3 regions of the Streptomyces sp. NPDC050287 genome follow, and region 2 is predicted to be linked to each of the others. Evidence: predicted binding sites of a transcription regulator. Region 2 holds the regulator's gene; each other region holds the start of a gene.
What was found. The regulator HspR, encoded in region 2, represses chaperone genes until heat shock. The targets are predictions, from matches to a motif close to TTGAGNNNNNNNNNCTCAA.
Positions count from the first base shown of each region.

Region 1 (6,983 bases), on a different contig from region 2:
GGGCAGCCGTACGGCGGCCGTCCGGGCCATGCCGTACGTCAGGTCCGAGCCCGTCACCCGCAGGCCCGGGCGGGCCGCGGCGAGCCGCCGGGTCACGATCCCGGTGCCGCAGGCCACGTCGAGGAGCCGGTTCGCGCGATCGGGGATCAGGCCCAGCAGGGCGCCTGCGGCCGCGGCGGCCCTGGGCTCACCGCCGCGGCTGACGTCGTAGGCGTCGGCCTCTTTGTCGTAGTCAAGCACCGTCGTAGTCAAGCACCGTCGGGTCAGCACCACCGTGGTCAGGCACCGTCGTAGTCAAGCACCGCCGTGGTCAGGCACCGCCGTAGGCCGGCATTCGTGTCAACCGGCTCCGTGAGCGGGGGCGAGCTCCGCCACCTTGCGCGCCAGCTCGAAGTCCTTCTCCGTCACGGCGCCGCCCGCGCTGTGCGTGTGCACGCTCAGTGACACGGTGTTGTAGCCGAGGGTGAGGTCGGAGTGGTGGTCGAGCTCGTCCTGGACCCGGGCGATGTGGACGACCATCGCCGCCGCGGCGGCATGCGTGCCGAGCCGGTACGACCGGGTGAGGCGGTCACCGTCGAGCGACCAGCCCGGCAGCTCGGCCAGCCGGTCCTCGATCTCCTTCTGCGACAGCGGTGCCACGGGCATGGCTCGCTCCTTCCTGGATACGGGACGCTGGTTGCCGGATGTCTCTCCAGCCTGCCACAGGTGGGCCGCTCCGGTCCTGGTCAGACGGGTTCCCTATGATCAGTCGGCGAGACACGGCCATTCGTGTCACTGGCGGTCACCGGCGGACCGTGTCGCGGTGGACCGTTCCTCGACTACGGTCGTCCGTATGACCATCGCCGCCTCCGGGAAAGCCGCGCCCGCCGTCATCCCCGCCGACCGGGGCGTGGGCCCGCTGCTGCGGGCCTGGCGGGAGCAACGGCGGGTCAGCCAGCTGGAGTTGGCGTTGCGGGCGGACTCCTCGGCACGGCACATCAGTTTCATCGAGACGGGCCGGTCCAAGCCGAGCGAGGAGATGGTGCTCAGGCTGGCCGAGCACCTGGACGTGCCCGTGCGGGAGCGCAACGCGCTGCTGCTGGCGGCCGGCTACGCACCCCGCTACCCGGAGACCCCGCTGGACGATCCCGCGCTGGACGCCCTGCGCGAGGGGCTGGAGCGGCTGATCCAGGGCTACGAGCCCTACCCGGCGCTGGTGGTCGACGCGCTGTACAACGTCGTCGCGGCCAACCGGGGCATCCTGGCGCTCCTGGACGGCATCCCGGAGTTCCTGCTCACTCAGCCGCTCAACGCCATGCGGCTGACCCTGCACCCGCAGGGGCTGGCGCCGCGCATCCGCAACCTGCCCGAGTGGCGCGGGCATCTGCTCGCACAGATGGAACGGCAGATCGCCCTGCACCGCTCGCAGCAGTTGCGGACCCTGTACGAGGAGGTCGCGGCGTATCCGGTGCCGCGGACGGGGGCGGCGGACCAGCCGGAGGAAGCGGCACAGCCGGTCCCGTACTTCGCGTTGCCGATGCGGATCGAGCACGAGGGCCGGACGCTGTCCTTCGTCTCCTCCATCTCCACCTTCAACACCCCGATGGACGTGACCGTCGCCGAGCTGGCCATCGAGACCCTGGTCCCGGCCGACCCGGCGACGGTCAAGTACCTTCAGTCCCTGCTTCCCTGAGGGGATCACCCACTCGCGAACCGGACAACAGGGGTCGATCACCCATGAGGTGAGGGAAAAGCGGGGTAGTCGAAGTAGTGAAGCTGTGACAACGAAGCCGCTGTGACCGCTGAGACTTATACCGGAACATGACACACTGCATCCGGGCTTCGACGCGTAGGGGAGGCGTGGCGTGAGCGAGCGGCGTCCCGCGCCCACCGTGGGTCAGGTGGTGCTGGGCAGGCGGCTGCAGGAGCTGCGGGAGGCGGCCGGCCTCAAACGCGAGGAGGCCGCGCAGGTACTGCGGGTGGCCCCCGCGACGGTACGTCGGATGGAGATGGCCGACGTCGCACTGAAGATCCCGTACGTGCAGGTGCTGCTGGAGACGTACGGCGTCCCGGAGCACGAGGCGGCCTCGTTCGTCGCGCTGGCCGAGGAGGCGAACCAGCCGGGCTGGTGGCAGCGGTTCCACGACGTGCTGCCGGACTGGTTCAGCATGTACGTGAGCCTGGAGGGCGCCGCCCGGATCATCCGCTCCTACGAGCCGCACTTCGTGCCCGGCCTGCTGCAGACCGAGGATTACGCGCGCGCCGTGCTGGAGGCCGGGACGGTCGGGCAGACGGTGCCGGCGGCCATCGAGCGGCATGTGTCGCTGCGGATGGCCCGGCAGCGGCTGCTGGACCGGCCGGACCCGCCCCACCTGTGGGTGATCATGGACGAGACGGTACTGCGGCGGCCGGTGAGCATCCGCGGCGAGGTCATGCGCGACCAGCTGGACCAGCTCCTCCGGTTCGCCGAGCGCGACCGGGTCACGCTCCAGATCGCCGAGTTCGAGGACGGCCCGCACCCGGGGACGTACGCGCCCTTCTCCCTCTTCCGCTTCGGTGAGCCGGAACTGCCCGACCTGGTCTTCACCGAGTACCTCACCGGCGCCCTCTATCTCGACTCCCGCAAGGAGGTCGCCACGCATCTGGAGGTCCTGGACCACATGTCGGCGCGGGCGGCCTCGGCGGAGCGCACCAAGAAGCTGCTGCGGGAGCGGCGGGACGACTTCTGAGGGACACCGCCGCACCCGCTGACCCGTACGGGCCCCGTCAGCGGGTGCGCTCCCCCGCCCCGCCGTAGGTTCGAAGAAGCAGCCACGGGCAGGCAAGAAGGCGCGCGTGACGACGTCAAGGAGGAGGCCCGATGCCCTCGGACGCGGTGCTGTACCAGGGGGCGGCGCTCTGCCTGACGTACCCCGGCGACGACTTCCACGCCCGCCTCCCGCTGCTGCGCGAAGCGGCCCCGCAGCTGCGGGAGTTCACCGACCACGCGGCGGTGACTCCCCCGGACGAACTGGCCGCGCATTACGTGCGGGTCTTCGATGCCGGGAACGAGCCGCACAGCCTGTACCTGAGCCGGTCCCGGGGCGGCTCGCTGGTCCGCTTCGAGGAGGTGTACCGCGAGCACGGGCTGGAGTTCGCCGGCGAGGAGCAGCCCGACTTCCTGCCCGCGGTACTGGAGTGCGCGGCCCGCACCGGCGACACGGACCTGCTCACCGAGCACCGTGCCGGCCTGGAGTCGCTCCGCACCCGCCTCACCGAGTTCGGCACGCCGTACGCCACGGTCCTGGACGCCGTGTGCGCCGCACTGCCGAAGTCCCGCTGAAGCCGGGCCTGCTCCCGCTGAAGCCGGGCCTAGGCCGCGCCGCCGGCGCCCCCGCTCTTGTGGTCCTTCTCGTCGTCGACGATCTCCGCGTCGACCACGCCCTCCTCGTCCTGCGGTGAGCCGTGCCGGTCGGAGGTGTCCTCCGGCGGAGTCTGCTGGGCCTGGGCGTACATGGCCTGGCCCATCTTCTGGCTGACGGAGGCGAGTTTCTCGACGCCCGTGCGCAGGGCGTTCGTCTCGGCGTTCTGCTCCAGGAGCTGCTTGACCTCCGCGACCGCCGACTCCACCTCGCCCTTGGTCTCGGCCGGGATCCTCTCCTCGTTCTCACGGAGGAACTTGTCGGTCTGATACACGAGTTGTTCGGCCTGGTTGCGGGTCTCCGCGGCCTCCCGGCGCCGGCGGTCCTCCTCGGCGTACTGCTCGGCCTCGCGCATCATGCGGTCGATGTCGTCCTTGGGCAGTGCGGAGCCGCCGGTGACGGTCATCTTCTGTTCCCGGCCGGTCGCGAGGTCCTTCGCCGAGACGTGCATGATCCCGTTCGCGTCGATGTCGAAGGCGACCTCGATCTGCGGCACCCCGCGGGGCGCGGGCGGCAGACCGGTGAGGTCGAAGACGCCGAGCTTCTTGTTGTACGCGGCGATCTCCCGTTCGCCCTGGTAGACCTGGATGCCGACCGAGGGCTGGTTGTCGGCGGCGGTGGTGAAGATCTCCGACCGGCGGGTGGGGATCGTGGTGTTGCGTTCGATGAGCTTGGTCATGATGCCGCCCTTGGTCTCGATGCCCAGGGACAGCGGGGTGACGTCGAGCAGCAGCACGTCCTTCACGTCGCCGCGGATGACGCCGGCCTGGAGCGCGGCGCCGACGGCGACGACCTCGTCCGGGTTGACGCCCTTGTGCGGGTCCTTGCCGGTGAGTTCCTTGACCAGCTCGGTCACCGCGGGCATCCGGGTCGAGCCGCCGACGAGGATGACGTGGTCGATCGCGGCGAGCTTGATGCCGGCGTCCTTGACCGCCTGGTGGAAGGGGGTCCTGCAGCGGTCGAGGAGGTCGGCGGTGAGCTCCTGGAACTGGGCGCGGGTCAGCTTCTCGTCGAGGTGGAGGGGGCCCTCGGCGGAGGCGGTGATGTAGGGCAGGTTGATGGTCGTCTCGGAGGAACTGGACAGCTCGATCTTGGCCTTCTCGGCGCCCTCACGCAGCCGCTGCAGGGCCATCTTGTCGCCCGCGAGGTCGATGCCGTACTGCCCCTTGAACGTCTTCACCAGGTGCTCGACGATCCGCTGGTCCCAGTCGTCGCCGCCGAGGTGGGTGTCGCCGTTGGTGGCCTTGACCTCGATGACGCCGTCGCCGATGTCCAGCAGCGACACGTCGAAGGTGCCGCCGCCCAGGTCGAAGACGAGCACCGTCTGCTCCTCGCCCCGGTCGAGGCCGTAGGCGAGGGCGGCGGCGGTCGGCTCGTTGATGATCCTGAGGACGTTCAGACCGGCGATCTCGCCGGCCTCCTTGGTGGCCTGCCGCTGGGTGTCGTCGAAGTACGCCGGTACGGTGATCACGGCGTCCGTGACGTCCTCGCCGAGGTAGGACTCCGCGTCCCGCTTCAGCTTCTGCAGCACCCGCGCGGACAGCTCCTGCGCCCGGTAGCGGGTGCCGTCGATCGTGCCCTGGTCCGGGAACCGCCAGCCCGGGTCGCCCATGTACCGCTTGACCGAGCGGGCGGTGCGCTCCACGTTCGTCACCGCCTGCCGCTTGGCGACCTCGCCGACGAGCACCTCGCCGTTCTTGGCGAAGGCCACGACCGACGGGGTGGTCCGGGCCCCCTCCGCGTTGGCGACGACGGTGGGCTCACCGCCCTCCAGCACGGCCACCACCGAGTTCGTGGTCCCGAGATCTATACCGACCGCACGTGCCATCGCTGTCCCCTTCCGGCCGCCAGGAAGCCTCACGCCAGGAGCCTCGCCACTCCAGCACAAAACTTGAGTGCGTTCTTGTCAATGGGTGGCTCCCTGTCACGGGACGGATGCCCCGGTCTCATGGGGACGGGTACCCCGCCGGGCGCTCGTCGTGCCGTCCGCCGCGCAGCGCGAGGGCGCGGCGGGGGCGGTCGGTGACCAGGACGTCGACGCGCGGATCGGCGAGGAAGGTGCGCAGCGGCAGGTCCTCGTTGACCGTCCACACCATGGTGAACAGTCCGTGCCGGGCCGCCTCGCGCAGCACGCCGGCCCGAGCCAGCCGGTGGTGGACGGCGACTCCGGAGGCGCCGCAGGCCCGGACCCGCCGTATCGGAAGCAGCTCGCTCAGCCGGGTGGCCGCCAGCCGGGCGGGGGCGATCTCCCGGCGGTCCCGGCCCAGGGAGAGCAGGGTGCGCGCCCGGGGGAAGGCCCGGGCGATGGCGGCGACGGAACGGTCCTCCAGGGTGGTGGCGACAAAGCCGTCGGCGCCGAGCAGGGCGGTGGCCCGGTCGATCACCGCGCGCTCGTACCCCACTTCCTTCAGGTCCAGGTGCCCGACCAGCTTCCCGGCGATCAGGGACATGACGTCCTCGACGGCCGGGACGGCGTATCCGGCGCGCGCGCTGAGCTCGGCGTGGGTGAGCGTCGACAAGGGCGGGCCTGCGGGTGCGACGCGGGCGTCGTGGTAGACGACGAGAACGCCGTCGGACGTACGGCGGATGTCGAACTCGGCGTACTCGGCACCGGAGCGGACCGCGTCCTCGTACGCCTCCCAGGTGGCGGCGCCGGCGAGTTCGGAGCCGCCCCGGTGCGCGGACACGGCGGGTCGTCGCGGCATCGGCGGGTCAGCTCCCGGACGGGGATCGGGGCGCGGGCACCGGTGCGGGCCGGCCGTCGGGCGGGGACAGGAGGGAGCCGGAGCGTCTGCCGACCCGGCGCAGCAGGACGTATCCGATCACGACGAGGATCACGAAGGGAAACCAGGCCAGCGCGTACGCCGTGCCGTAGGTGCCGAGGTCGAGGATGGAGCGGTCGTCGTGGACGTTGGTGCCGTTGACCCCGAAGAACGCCAGCAGCAGGGTCGGCGGCAGCGCGATCAGGGTGGCGGCGGCGACCAGCGCGGAGACCGTCCGGTCGCGGCGGTCGTCGCGTTCGGCGAGTTCGGCGTCCAGGGCGGCGGAGCGGGCGCTGATGACGGAGGTCAGGCGCTCGACCATGCGCGCGGAGTTCTCCAGGCTGTCGCGGATGCCGAGGGTGTCGCGCAGGGAGGACTGGAAGGCCTCCATGAGCATCTCCGGGATCAGCAGGCTGTCGACGTACGCCTCGACGCCGAAGGCCAGGTCCAGCTGGAGTTCGTTCACCCCGGCCGACAGGCGCGAGATGAGGGAGCGGACCTCGTACGGGGAGTCCGTCATCGGGGCCAGCTCGTTGGCGCGCATCGTGTCGAAGGCGGCCAGGCGGGTGCGCTGGAGGACGGCGAGGGCGGAGATCATGCCGACGGCGACCAGGACGAGGCCGTTCTCGACGTGCGGGGCCCAGCCGGCCTGGACGGAGACGCCACGGCCGTGTGTGGAGAGGGTGACGCCGTGGTTCCTGAGGTTGGGCGGCAGGGCGTCCTCGGCATCGGGTGTGCGGTGCGCCGGCATCCGGCCTCGGTAGACGATCGCGTTGAGCAGGGTGTGCCTGTGGGCGGCGCCGGTGAGGTCGGCGGACAGCAGGTCGTGCAGCAACCGCCC
Region 1 covers NZ_JBITIY010000003.1:718,273-725,255, reverse strand. Annotated here, with positions in the region: gene ACIBK3_RS13675 (class I SAM-dependent methyltransferase) at 1-240, opposite strand, end outside; gene ACIBK3_RS13670 (4a-hydroxytetrahydrobiopterin dehydratase) at 340-645, opposite strand; gene ACIBK3_RS13665 (helix-turn-helix domain-containing protein) at 833-1,672, shown strand; gene ACIBK3_RS13660 (helix-turn-helix domain-containing protein) at 1,845-2,708, shown strand; gene ACIBK3_RS13655 (nitrate reductase molybdenum cofactor assembly chaperone) at 2,840-3,301, shown strand; gene dnaK (molecular chaperone DnaK) at 3,331-5,208, opposite strand; gene ACIBK3_RS13645 (glycerophosphodiester phosphodiesterase family protein) at 5,327-6,085, opposite strand; gene ACIBK3_RS13640 (hypothetical protein) at 6,093-6,983, opposite strand, start outside.
Region 1: a site for HspR is predicted at 5,272-5,290, ahead of dnaK (molecular chaperone DnaK). Genes of this name have one in related genera too.

Region 2 (6,983 bases):
CACCCCCGACGACGCCGAGCCGCAGGCCGCCTCCCCCTCCGCGGAGGAGGGGGCGGCCCCGGCCGGGGACGCAGCAGCACAGACCGCCGGTCTGACGGCCCAGCTGGACCAGGCCCGCAAGGCGCTCGAGGAGCGCACCGCGGACCTCCAGCGGCTCCAGGCCGAGTTCCAGAACTACCGCCGCCGGGTCGAGCGTGACCGGATCGCGGTCAAGGAGATCGCCATCGCGAACCTCCTGACCGAACTCCTGCCCGTGCTCGACGACATCGGCCGCGCCCGGGAGCACGGCGAACTCGTCGGCGGCTTCAAGTCCGTCGCGGAGTCGCTGGAGACCACCGCGGCCAAGATGGGTCTGCAGCAGTTCGGCAAGGAGGGCGAGCCCTTCGACCCGACGATCCACGAGGCGCTGATGCACAGCTACGCGCCGGACGTCACCGAGACGACGTGCGTGGCGATTCTGCAGCCCGGGTACCGGATCGGCGAGCGCACCATCCGCCCCGCGCGGGTGGCCGTGGCCGAACCGCAGCCGGGGGCCCAGACCGTCAAGGCAGACGGGACCGAGGGGACGGACGCGAACACAGAGGGCGACGACAAGGAGAGCGGTGGCCCGGACGAGGGCTGAGCTTGAACCGAGAAGGCCGATAAGGAAGGAGGGGCGTCGGGGATGAGCACCAAGGACTTCATCGAGAAGGACTACTACAAGGTCCTCGGCGTCCCCAAGGACGCCACCGAGGCCGAGATCAAGAAGGCGTACCGGAAGCTCGCCCGCGAGTTCCACCCGGACGCCAACAAGGGAAACGTCAAGGCGGAGGAGCGCTTCAAGGAGATCTCCGAGGCCAACGACATCCTCGGTGACCCCAAGAAGCGCAAGGAGTACGACGAGGCACGCGCCCTGTTCGGAAGCGGCGGCTTCCGTCCCGGGCCGGGCCCGGGCGCCGGCGGTTCCTTCAACTTCGACCTGGGCGACCTCTTCGGAGGCGGCGCCCAGGGCGGCGGGGGAGCCGGCGGCTTCGGCGGCGGACTCGGTGACGTCTTCGGGGGCCTGTTCAACCGGGGCGGCGCGGGCACGGGCACGCGTACGCAGCCCAGGCGCGGCCAGGACATCGAGTCCGAGGTCACCCTCAGCTTCACCGAGGCGATCGAGGGCGCGACGGTCCCGCTGCGCATGTCAAGTCAGCAGCCGTGCAAGGCCTGTTCGGGCACCGGCGACAAGAACGGCAACCCGCGGGTCTGCCCGACCTGCGTCGGCACCGGCCAGGTGGCGCGGGGTTCCGGCGGAGGTTTCTCGCTGACCGATCCCTGCCCGGACTGCAAGGGCCGCGGCCTGATCGCCGAGGACCCCTGCGAGGTCTGCCACGGCAGCGGACGCGCCAAGTCCTCGCGGACCATGCAGGTCCGCATCCCCGCGGGGGTCATGGACAGCCAGCGCATCCGCCTGCGCGGCAAGGGCGCGCCCGGTGAACGCGGCGGTCCCGCGGGCGATCTGTACGTCACCGTGCATGTCGACGCCCACCCGGTCTTCGGCCGCAAGGGCGACAACCTCACGGTGACCGTCCCGGTCACGTTCGCCGAGGCGGCCCTCGGCGGCGAGGTCAGGGTGCCCACCCTGGGCGGACCGCCGGTGACGCTGAAGCTGCCGCCGGGCACGCCCAACGGCCGCACCATGCGCGCCCGCGGGAAGGGCGCGGTCCGCAAGGACGGCACCCGCGGCGACCTGTTGGTCACCGTCGAGGTGAGTGTCCCGAAGGACGTTACGGGGAAGGCTCGTGACGCGCTTGAGGTGTATCGCGAGGCGACCGCGGGTGAGGACCCGCGGGCGGAGCTGTTCCAGGCCGCGAAGGGAGCATGAGTCAGGTGGACGGTCGTCGACGCAACCCGTATGAACTGACCGAGGAAACCCCGGTTTACGTCATCTCGGTGGCGGCCCAGCTGTCCGGCCTGCACCCGCAGACCCTGCGCCAGTACGACCGCCTCGGCCTCGTCTCCCCGGACCGCACCGCCGGCCGGGGCCGCCGCTACTCGGCCCGCGACATCGAACTGCTGCGCCAGGTGCAGCAGTTGTCGCAGGACGAGGGCGTCAACCTGGCCGGCATCAAGCGGATCATCGAGCTGGAGAACCAGGTCGCCGCCCTCCAGTCCCGCGTCGCGGAGCTGCAGGCGGCCCTGGACGGCGCGGCGGCCGCGATGCAGCAGCGCGAGGCGGCGGTGCACGCCTCGTACCGCCGCGACCTGGTCCCGTACCAGGAGGTCCAGCAGACCAGCGCGCTGGTGGTGTGGCGGCCGAAGCGGCAGCAGTCCTCGGACTGACCGCAGCGTGACCGCGTGACCGCGTGACCGCGTGACCACGGACACGTGGGCGTGGCTGGAGCGTGTGAAGGGGCCCGGAGAATCCTCCGGGCCCCTTTGCTGTCCTTCTCCGTCTGCCGACGTTGTCTTCCACCCCGGATGACCCATATCTTCACAGGAACCACACCTTTAACTTTGCTATCTCAATAAGTGATAGCTCCTTGACGGCTCGGTGAAGGCAGCGTTTGCTGCCCTCACCTGGGTCGCGATACGCACCCTCGTTCGGAAGGCACGCGCAGTGAACACCCGTACACGTCGTAGCGGTATCGCAGTCGCCGCAGGTTCCCTCACGCTGTCCCTGAGTGCATGCGGGGCGTTGGGAGTGACCGGAAGCAGCAGCGAGGCGAGCCCGACCAAGGGGAACGACATCACGGTGGGGCTGCTGCTGCCGGAGAAGGCGAACACCCGCTACGACAAGTTCGACCGCCCGAGCATCGAGGCCAAGGTCGCCGAACTCACCGACAAGCAGGGCAAGGTCGATTACGCCAACGCGAACGCGAACGCGAAGACGCAGGCCCAGCAGCTGCAGAAGATGGTCGACGACCAGGTCGACGTCATCATTCTGGACGCCGTCGACGCGCACGCCATAGCCGGCGATGTGAAGAAGGCGAAGGACGCGGGCATCCCCGTCATCGCCTACGACCGCCTCGCCGAGGGCCCGATCGACGCGTACGTCTCCTTCGACAACGAACTGGTCGGCGAGGTCCAGGGCCGCTCCCTCATGGAGGCCCTGGGGTCGGACGTCGACACGTCCTCGAAGATCGTCATGATGAACGGCTCGTCCACCGACCCCAACGCCAAGCAGTTCAAGGCGGGCGCGCTCTCCGAGCTTCAGGGCAAGGTCATCATCTCCCGGTCGTACGACACCGTCGACTGGAAGCCCGCGAACGCCGAGGCCAACATGAAGCAGGCCATCGCGGCGATCGGCGCGCACAACATCGTCGGCGTCTACTCCGCCAACGACGGCATGGCCGGCGGTGTCATCAAGGCCCTGAAGGAGGCCGGTGTCACCAAGCTGCCGCCGGTCACCGGTCAGGACGCCGAACTGGACGCCGTGCAGCGGATCCTCACGGGCGAGCAGTACATGAGCGTGTACAAGTCGTACCCGCAGGAGGCCGAGTCCGCCGCCGAGATGGCCGTGGCGAAGGTCCAGGGCAAGGACATCCAGTTCGAGGCCCTCGCCTCGGAGAGCGTCGACAGCCCCACGGACAAGGGAATCCCGGCGCAACTGGTCCCCGTGGTCGCCCTGACGAAGAGCAACATCAGGAGCACGGTGATCGAGGACGGCATCTACAAGGTGTCCGACATCTGCACCAGCGAGTTCAAGAGCGACTGCGCGGCGGCGAAGCTGAAGTAGCCGACCGGGCCGGCCGGTTACGTGCCCGGCGTGGCAGTCCCGGCAGTCCTGGCGCTGTCGGCGAAGGCGCCCTTCGTGAAGGCCAGTTCGGCGAAGCGTTCGCCGATGCGGCGGTGGGTGGCGGCGTCCGGGTGCAGGTTGTCGGGCAGCGGCAGCTCGGCGTGGTCCCGTTCGCCGTAGAGCTCGCGGCCGTCGAGGTGGTGCAGGTTCGGGTCGTCGGCCGATCGCTGGGTGACGATCCGGGCCAGTTCGTCCCGGATGACGCCGAGGGTGAGCTTGCCGCTCGCCCGTTCCGCCGGGTCGCCCATCGCCTGGAACCGCAGCTGTCCGGTGCTCAGGGAGCTGAAGTCCGGGGCGCTGGGGCCGGGGGTGTCCTCGTGGATGGGGCACAGGATCGGCGAGACGACCAGCAGCGGGGTGCTGGGGTGCCCCTCGCGGATGGTGTCGAGGAAGCCGTGGACGGCCGGGGTGAAGGCGCGCAGCCGCATCAGGTCGGCGTTGACCAGGTTGATGCCGATCTTGACGCTGATCAGGTCGGCCGGGGTGTCCCGCAGGGTCCGGGCGGTGAACGGGTCGAGCAGGGCGCTGCCGCCCAGTCCCAGGTTGATCAGCTCGACCCCGCCCAGGTGCGCGGCGAGCGCCGGCCAGGTGGTGGTGGGGCCCGCCGCGTCCGAGCCGTGGCTGATTGAGCTGCCGTGGTGCAGCCAGACCGGGCGGCCCGGGTCGGGGGCGGGTCCGACGGGGGCGTCGGTGCGCAGGGCGAGAAGTTCGGTGGTCTCGTTGTGCGGCAGCCAGATCTCGACGGTCTTGTCGGTCTGGGGCAGGCCGGTGAAGAGGAGGGTGCCGGGCGGGCCGGACCGGTGCTCGGCGGTTCCGGCGGTCATGTCGATGGTGAGGGTGTCGCCGCCGGTCACGCTGCCCCGGCCGGCCGGGCGGCCGTCGACGAGCAGCTCGTACACGCCGTCCGGGCGGGGCGGGGCGCCTACGTAGACCCGCTTGGTGGGGCGGGTGTCCAGCTCGACGGCGGTGGCCCGGGTGCGGAAGGCCAGCCGTACGCCGGAGGGCTGGGACTCGGCCATGGCCAGCTGTGGGTCGGCGTACTGGGCGCGGGCCCAGGCGGGCAGCCGGTGGGGGAGCAGACCGTGCTCGGTGCGCTCGACGTCGAGGGCGCCGCGCAGCAGGTCCGCGGTGAGGGCAGTGGTGATCCAGGTCATGGGGTGGGCCAGTTCCGTAGCAGGGAGTCGAGGGCGTCCAGGATCCGCGTCCAGCTCTCCTGGCTGTCCGGGGCGCTGTGGCTGAAACCGCCCGCCAGTTCCAGGCTGACGTAGCCGTGGAAGACGCTGCCGAGCAGCCGGACCGCGTGGGTCTGGTCCGGCTCGGTCAGGTCGTAGCCGCGCAGGATCGCCCGGGTCATGTGGGCGTGCCTGGGGCCGGCGCTGTCGGCGGCCGCCTGCGGGCTGAGCGGGAAGCGGGTCGCCGCGTAGCGCCCGGGGTGTTCGCGGGCGTAGTCGCGGTAGACGTCGGCCAGCGCGGTCAGGGCGTCCTTGCCGGCCCGTCCGGCCAGCGCGGCGGCGCCCCGGTCGGCGAGCTCCTCCAGGGCGAGCAGGGCGATCCGGGTCTTCAGGTCCTCGGAGTTGCGGACGTGCGAGTACAGGCTCGCGACCCTGACGTCGAACCGCCGGGCCAGCTCCGAGACGGTGACCTGTTCGAACCCGACCTCGTCGGCCAGTTCGGCCCCCGCCCGCGTCAGCCGCTCGGCGGTCAGTCCTGCGCGCACCATGAACGTCCTCCTGTTTACCTGAAGCCATAGTGCATCTTCCTAAAGGCTTTAGGCAAACGGAGGTCCTGTTCAGCTCTCTGCGACTCGTTTCACGCCACCCGCGTGAACTCCACCGTCACCTCCGGAAGGCCGCCCGCCACGCCCCGGTAGATGCCCTTGTGCGGGGTGACGTCGTCGTAGTCGCGGCCCCGGCCGACGACCACGTGGGAGTCGTCGGCGCGGGTGCGGTTGGTGGGGTCGTAGCCGCACCAGTCGCCCGCCCAGTACTCGACCCACGCGTGGCTCTGCCCGGCGACCGGCCGGTGCAGCTCCGCCTCCCGCTCGGGGTGGAGGTAGCCGGAGACATAGCGGGTCGGCAGGCCCAGGCCCCGCAGCAGGGCGAGGGTGACATGGGCGATGTCCTGGCAGACGCCCGCACCCTGCTCCCACGCCTCGGCGGCGGAGGTGGTCACGCCGGTGGAGCCGGGGAGGTAGGAGACCCGGTCGGCGACCAGGGCCGACACGACGGCGGCGGTCTCGTGCGGGTCGAGGCCGGCCGACGCGTCCCTCGCCCGCTCCACCAGTTCGGCGGAGAGCTTCGTACGGGGCGTGTCACCCGCGAACTCCAGCAGGCGGGAGCGTGCGGTGTGGGCGGCGATTTCCGGCCAGTCGGGTGTCTGCGGGAGCGGGTCCGGGGTGTGGGTCTCGACCAGGCTGGAGGCGGTGATCGTGAGGTCGGCGTGCGGGTCCATCAGGTCGAAGCCGGTGACCTGGGTGCCCCAGTAGTCCCAGTACGACCAGGTGGTGGCCGTCGGGCTGACGGTGACCCGGGAGTCCAGGGTGGTCTGGCGGGGCAGCGTCAGCGGGGTCATGCGGACCTCGTTGTGCGAGGAGACCGCGGCCTGGGCGTAGGAGACGTGGGTGACGTGCCGGATGCGGAGGCGACGAGCCATCTCAGGCTCCTTCCTGGGCCCACTCGACGGGCCCCCGGTAGGGGAAGAACCGCTCCGCCACTCCCTCGGCGGACGCCATGCAGGACTGCTGCAGGTCCCGCAGGAGGTCCGGCAGCTGGTCCTCCAGGGCCTGCGAGTCGAGGTACTCCAGGCGGGTGCGCATCCGGCCGATCGGGCGGCGCGCCGGGTCCTGGCGGGGCCGGCCGAGGGCGGCCAGGCACTCCTCGGCGGTGGTCAGCGCGTGCAGGGCCGAGCGCGGGAAGTAGCGGTCGAGGAGCAGGAACTCGGCCACCCGCGGGGTGTCGCCGAAGCCGCCGTACACCCGCGCGTACGCCTCGTCGGCGCCGGACGCGCTGAGCAGCGTCGGCCAGTCGGGGGCGTGGGCGGCGTCCAGCACCCGTACCGACAGCAGCCGTACGGTCATGTCCACCCGCTCCAGGCTGCGGCCCAGGACGACGAAACGCCAGCTGTCGTCCCGGCTCATGGTGGAGTCCGCGAGCCCGAAGAAGAGGGCGGCGCGGCGGCGTACGAGTTCGAGGTAGCCGTAGGGGCCCGTACGGCGGGCCGC
Region 2 covers NZ_JBITIY010000007.1:416,623-423,605, forward strand. Annotated here, with positions in the region: gene grpE (nucleotide exchange factor GrpE) at 1-622, shown strand, start outside; gene dnaJ (molecular chaperone DnaJ) at 665-1,849, shown strand; gene ACIBK3_RS27055 (heat shock protein transcriptional repressor HspR) at 1,855-2,307, shown strand; gene ACIBK3_RS27060 (sugar ABC transporter substrate-binding protein) at 2,585-3,703, shown strand; gene ACIBK3_RS27065 (GDSL-type esterase/lipase family protein) at 3,721-4,917, opposite strand; gene ACIBK3_RS27070 (TetR/AcrR family transcriptional regulator) at 4,914-5,483, opposite strand; gene ACIBK3_RS27075 (transglutaminase domain-containing protein) at 5,573-6,415, opposite strand; gene ACIBK3_RS27080 (alpha-E domain-containing protein) at 6,417-6,983, opposite strand, start outside.

Region 3 (6,983 bases), on a different contig from region 2:
CGAGTTCGGGTCCTGGAGGTACTGCTGATAGATCTCGTCGACGAGCCACTCGTTGGGCCCGAACGCGGCCGCGGGGTTCTTCCCCGCATGGTCGGTGTCGGTCGAGATGCTCGAGTTACTGGGGGACTGTGGCGACACGGCGGCAACCGCCCTCTTCCGCTTCACAAGGTGATGGACAGCGGGAATCAAGGCTACGCCTTGCTGACCGGGAAGGTCAGGCCGGGCCCGTCCATCGTCGTGTAAGTCACATCAAAGCGCGGGTTTCGGGGGTGTGAATGGCGGGAAACAAGCGAGGTTCCGCTTCGCGAGGGATGACTCGGCCGGGCCTCGGCGCGCCGAGCGCGCGGGCCTGTGCCTGATCACACGTGTCCAGCCGTGCGGACGCCCGTGGATCTTGCGGTTCCGTTTCGAACTTTACGTCAACTTGGCAGAGATGGAAGTCCCGGAAGGGTGACAAGAATCCGGCAACCCCGCTTGGATTCGGCCACTCCGATGCGGCCGCCGTGCAGATCCACCGCCCACCGGGCGATCGCCAGCCCGAGCCCGGTACCGCCGTCGCTGCCGGGTCCGTGCGGCCGGTTCACGCTGCCGCGGTTGAACCGCTCGAAGACCCGGTGCCACTCCGACTGCGGAATGCCGGGGCCCTCGTCGAGAACCTCCAGCTCCAGGGACTCGGGCCGGGCCCCGCGCCGCGCCTTGACGGTGACCCGGCCGTGCGGCGGGCTGTGCTTGACCGCGTTGTCGATGAGATTCGCCACGACCTGGTGGATCCGCTCCGGGTCCGCGTGCGCGGTCAGCTCCGGCGGGGACACGTCGAGGTGGAGATGGACGTCCGTACGGGTGTGACTGCCGGAGCCGGAGGCGATGCCCGCGCGCGCGGAGGCCACCATGTTGGCCTCCTTCAGGACGCCCGAGAGATACGGCCACACCTCGAAGCGGCGTTTGCGCAGCGGTACGACCCCGTTGTCCAGCCGGGACAGGTCCAGCAGCGTCTCGACCAGCCGGCCGAGCCGCTCCGTCTGTTTCAGGGCCGTCCGCATGGTCTCCGGGTCGGCCTGGGTCACCCCGTCGACGATGTTCTCCAGGACCGCGCGCAGACCCGCGATCGGTGTGCGCAACTCGTGGGAGACGTTCGCCACGAGTTCCTTGCGCTGCCGTTCCTGCGCCTCCAGGTCGTCCGCCATGCGGTTGATCGTCTGGGCCAGGTCGCCCAGCTCGTCGCGGCGGTGCTCGCGCACCCGGCGGGTGTAGTCGCCGTGCGAGATCGACTTGGCCACCGCGTTCATGTCGTCCAGCGGCGCGGTGAGCGAATGGGCCACGAACTGCGTAATGAGGAGTGTGGCGATCATCGAGAACACCGTGATGAAGCGCAGCTCCGTCTTGGTGCGCACCGCGATCATCGACAGCCCGGTGGTGATCAGGACCGAGGTGACGACCAGCGCTCCCAGCTTGGTCTTGATCGAGAACGGGCTCACCACGCCGACCCAGGGCTCCCTGGGGTTTCTCCGACCGGTCGGCCCGTCGCTCATGGCGTCGGCGTCTCCAGGGCGTAGCCGACGCCGTGCACCGTCCGGATCCGTTCGGCGCCGATCTTCCGGCGCAGCGCCTTGATGTGGCTGTCGACCGTGCGGGTGCCGGAGGCGTCCGCCCAGTCCCACACCTCGGCCAGCAGCTGCTCCCGGGAGAGCACCGCGCGCGGGGTGTTCGCCAGGCAGACCAGGAGGTCGAACTCCGTGGGCGTCAGATGGACGTCCTCGGAGCGCACCCGGACCCGGCGCTGCGCGTGGTCGATCTCCAGTTCGCCGAGCCGCAGGATGCCGCTGCGCGGTGTCGCGGCGGCCAGCGCGGCCCGCTCGACGCGGCGCAGCAGCACATGGACGCGTGCCGCGAGTTCCCGCATGGAGAAGGGCTTCGTCATGTAGTCGTCGGCGCCGACGCCCAGTCCGACCAGCATGTCGGTCTCGTCGTCGCGCGCGGTGAGCATGAGCACCGGCACCGGCCGGGCGGCCTGCACGCGGCGGCAGACCTCCAGACCGTCGAAGCCGGGCAGCATGATGTCGAGGATCAGCAGATCGGGCTGCCAGGCCTCTGCCGTGTCCACGGCGGACGGACCGTCGACCGCCGTTTGCACGAGGAATCCCTCGGCGCGCAGGCGGGTCGCGATGGCGTCCACGATCGTCGGGTCGTCCTCGACGACCAGGACCCGGCGCTGTGCGCCCGGAGTCGCCGTCGTGCCGTTGTGGGAGGTGTGTGTCTGCTCCATCGCCCGCCCCTGAGGTGTGCTTTCCGGAACCAGTGGGGTGGTTCCTTGTCTGCGCATGACTGCGATTGACGCTTGAATGATCGGCGTCAGGGAAGCAGGGTACGGGCAGTTACCGCGCCTTTGCTATCCAGGCCGGACGGCGAGATGCACGACGTCCGGAACGCCCCGGGCAACGGGGATCTCTTCGGTACGCACCTGTTGGAACCCGGCATTCCGCAAGGTTCCCTCGAATTCCGGTGAGGGCTGGGCCGACCACACCGCCAGTACCCCTCCTGGCCTCAACACCCTTGCGCAGCTTGCGAGTCCGGCGGGTGAGTAGAGGCTGTCGTTGTCGTCCGTGACCGTCCAGTCGGGGCCGTTGTCGACGTCGAGGCACAGCGCATCGAATGTGTCGCATGTCTCATTGACGAATGCGACCAGATCGTTTTTCAGAATCTCGGTGCGGGGGTCTGCCAGGGCGGTGGAGGTAAGCGCGGACAGGGGGCCGCCGTCGCGGTGCCAGTCGATGACGGCGGGCTCGCGTTCCACCACCGTGATGCGGGCCCAGCGGGGGTCGGCGGCGGCGTGGGCGAGGGAGAAACCGACGCCCAGGCCGCCGATGAGCAGGGTGGGGCGGGGGTCGAGGGGGCGCGGTTCGTGCGGTGCGCGGGGTGAGTGGGGTACGTGCGGTAAGTCCGGCGCGTGGAGTGCGTTGAGCGCCTCCAGCGCCGCGTCGACCAGCCGCCTTTCGGAACGGCCGTCCGAAGTGTCCATCAGGAAGCAGCCGTTGGCGATGATCTGCAGCAACCCGCCGTGCCGCCGCAGCACGATCTCGCCGTGCGGGCCCTCGCGCCGGTCCAGGACTTCGGGCGTCTCGGGATGGTCGGGGATGTCGTACGGGGTGAGCACCGGACCATCCTGGCACGTGCGCGGTGCGGGGGGAGGGCGTTGACGGGTCACGGTGGGCCGGGGGGCTTTCTGGGAAGTTGCTGTGAATGGCGGCTTTCGTGGCGCCCGTCACAGACAGCGTCGCGTGGGACGCTGAGGGTGGGGCGAAACGGAAGGAGCGCCTCACCGTGGAACGGACTGCGAGGGCTGCCGACGCGACGCCGCCCGTGGGTGCGGTTGCTCCGCCGTACGACGCCTGCTTCGCCGATGTGTCGGGGCTGCTGCCGGGACTGCCGGGGCAGCGGGCCCGCGAGGCTCGGGTGCCGGTGGCGGAGACCGCGGCGCCTGTGGCGGTGGCTGCTGCTCGGCGTCTTCGCCCGTGGCGGTTGCTGCCGACGCCCGCCGGTACGCCGTTCACCTTCGGTTACGTCGTCGTCCTCGTCGTCACCTCGCTGGTCACGGAGCACGCCGCGCCTTCGCTCGTGCACACCCTGCACCAGGGTTCCAGCACCGATGTGGCCCACCTCTTGCGGACGCCTGTGCCGGTGCTGCTGGCGAGTGCGGTGTGGATCGCGGGCGGGATGCTGTCGCCGTACGCGATCGGGCTCGTGGTGGTCTTCACGGCGCTGGAGCGGCGGATAGGGGGAGCGCGGACGGCCTGTGTTTTTCTGCTCGGGCATGTCCTCGCCACGGTGGTGACCGAGGGGGCCGTGGGTATCGGGGTGCTGGTCGGGCACCTGCCGGACAGCTCGCTGCATCGCCTCGACTACGGCGTGAGCTTCGGCGTCGCCGCCGGGGCGGGGGCGCTGGCCGGGCTGCTCACGCCGTGGCTGCGGTGGCCGTTGGTGGTCGGGGTCGGGGTCATGCTGGTGATGGACCTGATCGCGTTCACGGATCCGCTGACGAACTGGGGGCATCTGACGGCGTTCGCGGTGGGGGTGGCGTTGTGGCCTTCGGTGCGGCGGTGGCGGCGGGGGTAGCGGTCGCGGGCGCGGTCGGGTGTGCCGGCGCGGTCGGGGGTACCGGCGAACTCGGGGGTACCGGCGAACTCGGGTGTGCCGGCGAGGTCGGGCGGCGCAGCCCAGGGGGCACAGGTGCGGCCGGGTAGTCCATGCTCCGCGTCGCCGCCGAAACGGTCTGCCACCTCGGCAAAGGCGCGGTCGACGGGAATCCACCCGTCGGGTTCCGACGGATCATCAGGCAAGCGCGGGCCCGGTCGGATCAGTAAGGCCGAGATGCATGGCCAACCTCTCTGCGCGGCCAGGGGACTGACGCATGCGCAGTCAGGCCGGCCCAGCCAGGTCCACCGTCGCGGGACACCGGTGACGTGATCGCTCAGAGCGAACGAGGGGTGGGGAACAATCCGGGGCTCCCAGGCATTGAGTCGGCATAGCTCAACTTGACTGCCGAAGGGGAGATCATGGCTTCGACGTCCACACCGCTCACTCTGCCTGTGCTGCCGCTCGACGACGAGGTCGTGCTGCCCGGAATGGTGGTTCCGCTGGACCTGAATGACGCCGATGTGCGGGCCGCGGTGGAGGCCGCTCAGGCCGCCGCGCGCTCGGAGCCCGGCAAGCCCCGGGTTCTGCTGGTGCCGCGCATCGACGGGACGTACGCGAGCACCGGTGTGCTCGGCACCGTCGAGCAGGTCGGCCGGCTGGCCGACGGTGACCCCGGTGCCCTCATCCGCGGCCGCGGGCGGGTGAAGATCGGTGCGGGGACCACGGGGCCGGGTGCGGCGCTGTGGGTCGAGGGAACGAGGATCGACGAGAGCGTGCCCGAGCCGCTGCCGGGGCATGTCGCCGAACTCGTCAAGGAGTACAAGGCGCTTGCCACGGCCTGGCTGCGGAAGCGTGGTGCCTGGCAGGTCGTGGACCGGGTGCAGGCGATCGACGATGTGTCCGCTCTCGCCGACAACTCCGGGTACTCGCCCTTCCTGACCACCGAACAGAAGGTGGAACTGCTGGAGACCGCCGACCCGGTGACCCGGCTGAGGCTCGCCACCCAGCAGCTGCGGGACCACCTCGCCGAGCAGGATGTCGCCGAGACCATCGCCAAGGACGTCCAGGAGGGTGTCGACAAGCAGCAGCGGGAGTTCCTGCTGCGGCGTCAGCTGGAGGCCGTACGCAAGGAACTGCGCGAGCTCAACGGGGAGTCGGAGGGCGAGGAGTCCGATGACTACCGGAGCCGTGTCGAAGCCGCCGATCTGCCGGAGAAGGTCCGTGAGGCCGCTCTCAAGGAGGTCGACAAGCTGGAGCGGGCCAGTGACCAGTCGCCCGAGGGGTCGTGGATCCGGACCTGGCTCGACACCGTGCTGGAGCTGCCGTGGAACGAGCGGACCGAGGACCAGTACGACATCCAGGGCGCCAAGGCGATCCTCGACGCCGAGCACGCCGGGCTTCAGGACGTGAAGGAGCGGATCACCGAGTACCTGGCCGTGCGCAAGCGTCGTACGGACCGGGGCCTGGGTGTCATCGGCGGGCGCCGTGGGGGTGCCGTGCTGGCGCTCGTCGGACCGCCCGGTGTCGGCAAGACCTCGCTGGGTGAGTCCGTCGCGCACGCGATGGGGCGGAAGTTCGTCCGCGTCGCGCTCGGCGGCGTGCGGGACGAAGCCGAGATCCGTGGGCACCGGCGTACGTATGTGGGCGCGCTGCCCGGGCGGATCGTCCGCGCCGTCAAGGAGGCCGGGTCCATGAACCCGGTGGTGCTGCTCGACGAGATCGACAAGGTGGGGTCGGACTTCCGGGGCGACCCGGCCGCCGCTCTGCTGGAGGTTCTCGACCCGGCGCAGAACCACACCTTCCGGGACCACTACCTGGAGGTCGAGCTCGATCTGTCGGATGTCGTCTTCCTCGCCACGGCCAACGTGCTGGAGGCGATCCCGGAGGCACTGCTCGACCGGATGGAGCTGGTCCGGCTCGACGGGTACACGGAGGACGAGAAGATCGTCATCGCCCGTGACCACCTGCTGCCGCGTCAGCTGGAGCGGGCCGGTCTCAGCAAGGACGAGGTCACGCTCGACGAGAGCGCGCTGCGCAAGCTCGCCGGGGAGTACACCCGTGAGGCCGGCGTCCGCACCCTGGAGCGGTCCATCGCGCGGCTGCTGCGCAAGGTCGCGGCCCAGCACGAACTGGGCGAGCGGAAGCTGCCGTTCATGGTCCGGGACGAGGATCTGCGCGCTCTGATCGGCCGGCCCCACCATGTGCCGGAGGCCGCCCAGGATCCGGCCGAGCGGCGGACCGCGGTGCCGGGCGTGGCGACGGGTCTCGCCGTCACGGGCGCGGGCGGTGACGTCCTGTACGTCGAGGCGTCGCTGGCCGACCCGGAGACGGGTGCCGCGGGTCTGACCCTGACCGGGCAGCTCGGCGACGTGATGAAGGAGTCGGCGCAGATCGCGCTGAGCTTCCTGCGCTCGCGTGGCGCGGAGCTGGAACTGCCCGTGGGCGACCTGAAGGACCGGGGCGTGCACATCCACTTCCCGGCGGGCGCGGTGCCGAAGGACGGGCCGAGCGCGGGCGTCACGATGACGACGGCGCTGGCGTCGCTGCTCAGCGGCCGTCTGGTGCGTACGGACGTGGCGATGACCGGTGAGGTCTCGCTGACCGGCCGGGTGCTGCCCATCGGCGGCGTGAAGCAGAAGCTGCTCGCCGCGCACCGGGCGGGTGTCACGACCGTGATCATCCCGAAGCGCAATGAGCCCGATCTGGACGACGTCCCGGCGGAGGTGCTGGACAAGCTCGACGTCCACGCCGTCACGGACGTCCGCCAGGTCCTGGAGCTGGCGCTCGCCCCGGCGACGAACGAGGCCGCGCCGGAGGTTCCGGTGGCGGCGTGACGGACGCCATCGGTTAAG
Region 3 covers NZ_JBITIY010000002.1:978,019-985,001, forward strand. Annotated here, with positions in the region: gene ACIBK3_RS09820 (multifunctional oxoglutarate decarboxylase/oxoglutarate dehydrogenase thiamine pyrophosphate-binding subunit/dihydrolipoyllysine-residue succinyltransferase subunit) at 1-138, opposite strand, end outside; gene ACIBK3_RS09825 (ATP-binding protein) at 420-1,529, opposite strand; gene ACIBK3_RS09830 (response regulator transcription factor) at 1,526-2,263, opposite strand; gene ACIBK3_RS09835 (spermidine synthase) at 2,387-3,151, opposite strand; gene ACIBK3_RS09840 (rhomboid-like protein) at 3,319-4,110, shown strand; gene lon (endopeptidase La) at 4,551-6,965, shown strand.
Region 3: a site for HspR is predicted at 4,510-4,528, ahead of lon (endopeptidase La). Genes of this name have one in related genera too.